Regions from separate parts of the Bradyrhizobium sp. 14AA genome, predicted to be linked through region 2. Evidence: riboswitches for the same ligand, from Rfam matches in the RefSeq annotation. Region 2 holds a riboswitch; the other holds the start of a gene.
What was found. Region 2 has a riboswitch for cobalamin ahead of RAD15_RS27735 (TonB-dependent receptor). Riboswitches for the same ligand answer to the same signal wherever they lie in the genome.
Positions count from the first base shown of each region.

Region 1: another riboswitch for cobalamin. It lies ahead of RAD15_RS36720 (TonB-dependent receptor); the one in region 2 lies ahead of RAD15_RS27735 (TonB-dependent receptor).

Region 1 is NZ_JAVAYM010000028.1:113,123-117,196, reverse strand. It holds gene RAD15_RS36735 (hypothetical protein) at 85-261, shown strand; gene RAD15_RS36730 (hypothetical protein) at 415-627, shown strand; gene RAD15_RS36725 (hypothetical protein) at 759-1,016, shown strand; cobalamin riboswitch at 1,066-1,277, shown strand; gene RAD15_RS36720 (TonB-dependent receptor) at 1,392-3,638, shown strand; gene RAD15_RS36715 (hypothetical protein) at 3,713-4,074, shown strand, end outside.
Region 2 is NZ_JAVAYM010000017.1:191,875-195,948, forward strand. It holds gene cobT (nicotinate-nucleotide--dimethylbenzimidazole phosphoribosyltransferase) at 1-195, shown strand, start outside; gene RAD15_RS27730 (histidine phosphatase family protein) at 188-763, opposite strand; cobalamin riboswitch at 836-1,037, shown strand; gene RAD15_RS27735 (TonB-dependent receptor) at 1,154-3,523, shown strand; gene RAD15_RS27740 (PepSY domain-containing protein) at 3,536-4,074, shown strand, end outside.

The sequences.
Region 1 (4,074 bases), on a different contig from region 2:
ATTGTACCCGATAACGATGTTCGCTGTGACCTATTTCCCGGGCTTAGGTTTGGTGTCCTTGTGGCGTTTGATGGGGACACGCCGATGACGGAACTTCAGGACAGGCTGGAACGGTTCGAGACGCTGACCGCCGAATGCGAGCTGATCGCCAAGCTCGCCACCGACAGCACCAAGCGCGAGTTCTATCTGAAACTGTCGGAACAATACCGCCAGCTGGCGGTGGACATGCGGCAGGCGATCGCGACCAAAGCGGCGGCCTGACGCCAGCTGCAATCCGTTTTTAATGTTTGGCGCGCATCCTCTGGGGATGCGGGCGTCGCGCTTCCACGATTGCTCGCAGTGGGAATGCCGGGGTCCGTTGCGATGCAGCGTACCTCGCTGAAATCGCTTTGCCGCTCCCTATAGGGCAATCCCATGCGCCTTCTTGCAGTTCTTGTTCTCGCGCTCGCAACGGCAGCCTGCAACCAGGAGCAGGACATCACCGGCTCGACCTTGGTTTGCCCGATGCGGAACTACAGCTCGTACAATGCCCGGGACATGAACCAGTGCGTTGCCGCCTGCAAGGCGTGCGACCACGGCACCACGGTCACCTGCACCACGTCCTGCACCCTCAAGGGCGCGCACTGAGGCCTTCCGGCGCCAAGGGAGCGCCAAGGGCCGCCGGGCTTCCCGAGGCAGGAGGTCAGCGGTGCCGAGGCACCGGAACGATTCACATGCGTTAATCATTGAAGGGGCGGCAGGACGCGGAGTCCGATGGAATGGGTATGCTCGATCCCGGTCGATTTCTGGTGTCGTGCTCGCATTGCGATGCTTGGCCGATGGCGGCCAATGTGAAACGTTCGAGCTGGTCGGCATCCCCGCACGAAGTCCGCTTCGTGTGCCCGCGCTGCCGCCGCGAGGAGACCGCGATCGTCTCCGCCTCCGGCGAGCTGACGCCGATCAAGCGCCTCGACGTTCCGCCCCGCGACGTCACCGTTGCCTGGGCCCTGGCCCAGCGCCCGCGAGGACGGACCTGAACAGCCGGCATGCGGCACTATCGGTCGATTGACTCCGCAGCCGCGCGGCCCGTAAATGATCGGCGACGGTTCTCCTCACGGAGATCAAAAGGGAACGTGGTGCGGGATTTCCCAACGCGGGATTTTCTCAATGCCATGGCTGCCCCCGCAACTGTAAGCGGTGAATCTTTCGTCCTATGCCACTGGGAATCTCGGTCCTGGGAAGGCGACGGAGGGTAACGACCCGCGAGCCAGGAGACCTGCCGTCAGCCGTGGTCACACGCGAAGATGTCGGTCGGGGAGTACAGACATTGGCTTCATCGGAGCAATCGATCGCTCCGCCATGAAACCTCGTTCGCTGTGACGTGCCACTGACGTCATGCCGAGGTTACAATTGTGTCCCGTTTCGTCTCTGCAGCCGGGCGCCTCTGCGCCGGCCTCTTCACGTCCGTTTCCCTTTATCCGCTCGATCTTTCGACCGCCTTTGCACAGCAGGCCACCGCCGAGCCCTTGCCGCCGATCGAAGTGACGAGGTCCGACGAGAACCGGACGCGCGCGAGGGTTGCCGGCGACGGCGACACGGTCTGGCGGCGGGCGGCACCGAATGTCGCGCCAGGCGGAGCGCCGACGGGCACTGGCTCTGGCTCGTCCGGCTCCGGCCGTGAGACTGCCACCAGCAGCGGCGGCATTGTCGGGGCCGCCACGACCGTCATCACGGCCGCAGACATCGCCCATTCGCCGTCGCAGACGCTTGCCGAGATCATCGCGACGCAAGTGCCCGGTGCCCAGATCACGACGCTCTATGGCGGCCAGATCGGCGCCAAGACCAGTGTGGACCTGCGCGGCTTTGGTGCGTTTGCCACAGCCAACACGCTGGTGCTGGTCAACGGACGACGCCTCAACGATATCGACATGGCGCAGGTGGACCTCTCCACCATCCCGCTCAACTCCATCGAGCGGATCGAGATCACGCGCGGCAATTCCGGTGCGGTGCTTTATGGGGACAACGCGGTCGGCGGCGTGATCAACATCGTCACCAAAAACGGCGTCGGCGGACCGCCCGCCACCGCGCGCATCGAGGCCGGCTTCGGCTCGTTCAACACTGGGATCGGCAACGTCTCGACCTCGCTCAATTCCGGTCCGTGGTCGACCTCGTTCTACGGCAATGCCGTCAAGACCGACGGCTATCGCGACAACAATCACCATGTTCAGGAGAACGGCGTCGGCAATCTCAATTACACCACGCCCGGCCTGACCGCCTTCCTGACCGTCACCGGCGACAATCAGGAGCTGCGGCTGCCGGGCGGCCGCACCGTCGACCCCTCGATTGGCCTCGACGAGCTCGCCACCGCCCGGCGCGGGACCAGTACGCCGTTCAACTACGCCAACCAGCAGGGTTTTAGCGCGACCGCAGGCTTCACCAAGACCCTGGTGAATGGCGTCGATCTCATCGTCGATGGCGGCGTGCGTGACAAGAAGCAGCAGAGTGCGTTCTTCGCGAGCCCGACGCCGGTGCCGGCGTTCTTCACGTCGACCTATGTGAATGCTGACCTCACGACGTGGTCGATCACGCCGCGGCTCAGCGTGAAGGGCCTGCTGTTCGGAATGCCGTCGCAACTCTTGACCGGCATCGACTATTACGATGCGAGCTTTCAGCAAAACCGCGGCGCCGGGCAGGGGCTTACTCCCTGGCACAATTACGACCTCCGGCAGCAGACGGTCGCGGGCTATTTCCAGCATACGCTGGGTGTGGCGCCCACGACCGACATCTCCTACGGCGCGCGAGTGCAGAATGTCAGTCTCTCCGCTCGCGACAATTTCGACCCGGCGGCGCCCTTCAACACCGATATCGGTGCGCTTCCACTCGGCAGCGACGAGACCCAATATGCGCTGCATCTCGGTGCCGAGCATCGCCTCAATGACACGGTCTCGCTGTTCGGCCGCGCCGCGCGGGCGTTTCGCACGCCCGATGTGGATGAGCGCGTGTCGTCAGGACCGTCGTTCGATCCCTTTACCTTCGCGCCGATCCCGCAAACCTTCCAGCTCAAGACCCAGACCTCGCACGATGTCGAGGGTGGTCTGCGCATCGGAGGGGGAGGGCTTCAGATGCAGAGCAGTCTCTATCTGATGGACCTCACCAACGAGATCCATTTCAATCCCATCCTGTTCTACAACACCAATCTCGATCCGACCCGGCGCTACGGTTCGGAGACCAGTCTGTCCTATCGCGTCAACGATGCTCTGCTGCTGCGCTCGAGCATGGCCTATACGAGGGCTGTCTTCCGCGAAGGTGTCTGGGCCGGCAACGACGTGCCGCTGGTGTCGCGCACCACGGCGAGTGCGGGCATCACCTGGAACATCTGGCAGAATTACGTGGTGCTCGATGCCACCGCGCGGTTCTGGAGCGAGCGGCGGATGGACAACGACCAGGCGGGAACCCAGAAACCGATCCCTGCCAATGGCACGATCGATCTCAGGCTCAGCGGTCAGTACGAGCGGTACTTCTGGTCGCTCAGCGTCAACAATGTGCTGAACGCGCTCTACTACGACTATGCCATCGCAAGCACTTTTACGGACGGTCGCTTCAGCGCCTACCCGCTGCCCGGCCGAACCTATCTGCTCAAGGCCGGCGCCAAATTCTGATCAAGGCTTTGAACCCCGACGGAGCTGTCACAGGCCCGCAAATGGACTAGAATTCGACAACAAGGAGATCACTTATGGCTCTCGATATCCTGCCGTCTCACGCCGACCGGCTCCGGCTTCACTCGGTCGCGCTGCGTCTTGCACCGATGTTCTGCCTTGCGCTGCTGACGACGTCGTGCGCGCTCGCGAGCTTTGCGCTCGCCTGCGCGACGCCGTTCGCGGCCTTCGCAGTTCTCGCGGCTGCGATGCTGCCGCTGCGCCGGGCGTTGCTCGTCGTGACCGGCGCCTGGCTCGTGAACCAGACCATCGGTTTCGGCGCGCTGCACTATCCGATCGATGGCAGCACCATTGCCTGGGGCTTTGTCATCGGCGCGGCAGCGCTTCTCGCGACCGCCGCGTCATCCACCGTCCTCCGCATGCTGCCGCAGGGCCGCAC
Region 2 (4,074 bases):
TCGCATCAATCGGCGGAGCAGGGGCACCGGCTGGTGCTTCGCGCGCTGAACGTGCAACCGCTGATCAGCCTCGATCTCAGGCTCGGCGAGGGATCGGGCGCCGCCATCGCGCTGTCGCTGGTGCGGTCGGCCTGCGCGCTCCACAACGGCATGGCGACGTTTGCGCAGGCCAATGTGCCTGACAGACCTAGCTGATGCGCTGATTGACGGAGACGACGCGCCAGCCGGTGGTGAGCCGGTCGATCCGCGTGAGCGAGACCGGATCGATGACGAAGCGCAGGGCGGCTTGTGGCGTGAGGCCCAGCGCGATGCACAGCGCAGCGCGGATGGTACCGGAATGGACCACGAGCACTGCGGAGCCGGGTCCGATCCGCGAGAGACCTCGCCTGACGCGTGCGACCTGATCCTCAAAGCTTTCGCCACCCGGCGGCCTTCCGCGCGCCGGATCGCCCCAGAACTGTGCATAGGCCTCGCCGCCGGTCGCGGCGAGCTCGTCATGCCGACGACCGGTCCAGTCGCCAAAATCCTGCTCGCGGAATTCGCTGACCAATTCCGGCTGGAGCCCCAGCGCGCGAGCCGTTTCGACCGTGCGCCGGGCCGGGCTGGCATAGCTCCTCGCAGCATCCCGCGGCAGGCGGTACTGCAACGCCTCCAGCTGTGCGCGATCGCCGAGAGCGGCGGGTGCGTCGGCCGCATGGATCGTTCCTTTGACGCCGTCGACGGGCGCATGCCGTATCAGCCAGAGGAAGGTCTCGCCTTCCATGCTTATCTCCAAGGAAGTTGGTCGCTGTGGCAATAACGCCGCTACTGGTACATTGACTCTGTCTTGATGGTAATCCTAGATGGCTAGGACGGTTTCCCCGAGAGGGGATGAAAAGGGAATGCGGTGCGGGGACGTTGTCCCCAATGCCGCGGCTGCCCCCGCAACTGTAAGCGGTGAATCCTTCGTCAGAAGCCACTGGGTCCTCGGTCCCGGGAAGGCGACGAAGCGGTCACGACCCGCGAGCCAGGAGACCTGCCGTCAGCCGTGGTCACACGCGAAGATGTCGGTCGGGGAGTACAGACATTCGGCTTCATCGGAGGGCTGAGCGCCGGAAGATGGGACCTTGGTTCGCTGTGACGTGCCACTGACGTCATACCGAGGTCCAAGACCGTGTCTTCCACCCGAATTGTACGACCGCGCCGCTTCCTGCTTGCCTCTGTCGCGCTGACATCCTTTGCCGCTATCGATCTGCCCGCCGCGCTGGCACAGGAGGCTCGCGAACGCCTGCCGCCGATCGAAGTGTCGCCCGCCCAATCCCGCAAGCAGGCCAAGCCTGCCGGGCGCGACACGCAGAGCGCCCGCCGTGCGGCAGCGCGCAGGCCGGCGGCCGCGACGGCCGTGCCAAAACCTGCTGTGCCGGGCGCGGCAGGGCAGGGACAAGCGCAGACTCCGCTCAACACCAATGCGGTCGCCGAAAGCGCTTCGCGCCTCGGCCTGACCGTGCGGGAGATACCGGCGACCGTCGAAGTGATCTCGGCCGAGACCATGCGCGAGCAGGGCTATCGCACCGTGTCCGAGGTCGCCCAAGGCGCGGTCGGCGTGACCTCCGGCGACAGTCCGGGGGAGCCGGCGGGCTTCTCGATGCGCGGCTTCACCAACAGCCAGATCAACACGCTCTACAACGGCATCAAGATCGGTCCGCAGAACATGACCTCGCGGATCACCGACACCGCCAATCTGGAGGCCGTGGAATTTTTGAAAGGCCCGGCCTCGCTGATCTCGGGCGAGGGCGCCGCCGGTGGCGCGATCAATTTCGTCACCAAGCAGCCGCATACGGGACCAATCCGTAACGAGGCGGACTTCTCGTACGACTCCCTGAACTCGTTCCGCGCCCATTACGGCTCGGGCGGCAGCACCAATGTGCAGGGCCTCGATTATCGCTTCGACATCAGCCGCTCCTCACTCAACGGTTTTGCCGACGATACCAACACCAGGACGCTCGACGTGTCGGGCCAGCTGAACTATCGCATCTCCGACAGTCTCAAGGTCTGGGGTGCGATCGAGTATCGCGAGGATCGCGGAAAGGCCTATTGGGGCGCGCCGCTGGTGCCGGTTGCCTTCAGCGGCTCGCACGCGACGACGGGGATCGTCTCCGGCAACTACGTCTCGAACTACAACGGAACCAATCTGGGCGCGGTGACGATCGACGATCGCACCTTCAACACCAACTACAATGTCCTCGATAATCGTAACGTCGCGCAAGAGGTCTGGCTGCGCGGCGGCTTCGAGCTGAAGCTCGCGCCCGACCTGACGCTGAAGAGCCAGGCCTATGGCTACGGTGCAGAGCGCACGTGGTTCAACAACGAAGTCGAGGCGTTCAACTCCGGTACGAACCTTGTTGATCGCGAGCGCTTCTATGTGGCGCACAGCCAGCGGCTGGTCGGCAACATCACCGACCTGATCTGGGACACGAACATCGCCGGCTTTGACAACCGGTTCGTCACGACGTTGTCGTCAAGCTACCTCGATTTCGTCAGGCCGGGCGCCGCAAACTTCCCCGGCGACTCCGTCTCGCTGATCAATCCCGATCGCGGCTATTACGGCCTGCTCACGACGCAGCAGCAGACGGCACGCATCGACAGCGAGGCGCTGTCGTTCGAGGACCGGCTGAAGCTGACGCGCAGCTTTGCGCTGATCGGCGGGCTGCGCGTCGAGCACATCGGGCTCGACCGCAATTCGACCGACAAGAACGGCCTGGAGAAGGCAGGTTTTCCGTACACGAAAGACTGGGCGCCGGTAACGGGTCGTATCGGCTACACCTGGGAGGCCGTTCCCGGCCTGACCTTCTTCAGCCAGTATGCCACCGGCGCCGACGTCTCCGCCAACAACATCTTCCTGCTCCTGCCGACGCAGCCGCTCGACCTCACGACCGCGCGCACCTATGAGACCGGCGTCAAGCACCTGTTCTGGGACAACCGGGCGGAGTGGTCGTTCTCGGCCTACGACATTCTGCGCAAGAACGTCTATGCCGCGGCCGGCGGTATGCTGCTCAATGTTGCCGGACGGCAGGAATCGAAGGGCGTCGAGCTTGCCGCTTCGGTCCGCCCGATCGAGCCTTTGCGACTGTGGGGCAACATCGCCTATGTCGATGCGCGCTATGCCGACTACAATTTCGTCGGCGGCTCCTTCTCCGGCAACACGCCGCCCAACGTTCCGCGCATCGTGGCCAATGCCGGCGCATCGTATCGGTTCTTCACGCCCTGGCCGGTGGAGCTCGGCATCACCGGCCGCCACGTCGGCGATCGCTACAACACGGACGCCAACACAGTGACGATGAAGGCGTACACGGTGGCCGACGTCTATGCCTTCGTCGACATCCCCAAGACGGTGTTCTCTGCGGTCGACCAGGCCCGCCTGACCTTCCGCGTGCGCAACATCGCCGACAAGCGTTATGCGATCTGGGGCGATCCGTTCTATCCCGACCAGATCCTGCTCGGGGCGCCGCGCACCTACGAGCTCTCGGCGGCGTTCAAATGGTAGGGCACTGAACCCATGATGGGCGCGATCGTCCTGCTGCATCGCTGGCTCGGGATCGCGTTCTGCCTGCTGTTCGCGATGTGGTTCGCGACGGGGATCGTGATGCACTTCGTTCCGTTTCCGTCGTTGACGGAAGCGGAGCGATTTGCCGGGCTCGTGGCAGTGGAGGGCCGCGCAGCGCGGACCGCCATTGCCGATGCTGTCGCCGCGAGCGGGGTCGCTGACGCCGCGCGCGTTCGTTTGATCCAGCGAACTGACGGGCCGGTTTATATCGTATCAGGGCCATCGCGCCTGCGGGCGGTTCGTGCCGCTGACGGGCAGGATGCCTCGGTGCGGTCGCCTGAGGTCGCACTCGCCATCGCGCAGGCTCATGCGCGTCAACGCGGGCTCGATGCCGCCCGAGCGATCGTCGCTGCATACGCGGACTACGATCAATGGAGCGTGCCGAACGGCTTTGATCGCCACCGGCCCTTGTTTCGCGTTGCCCTCGGCGATGCTGTCGGGACTGAGGTCTATGTCTCGTCGCGTACCGGCGAAGTCGTCCTCGACACGAC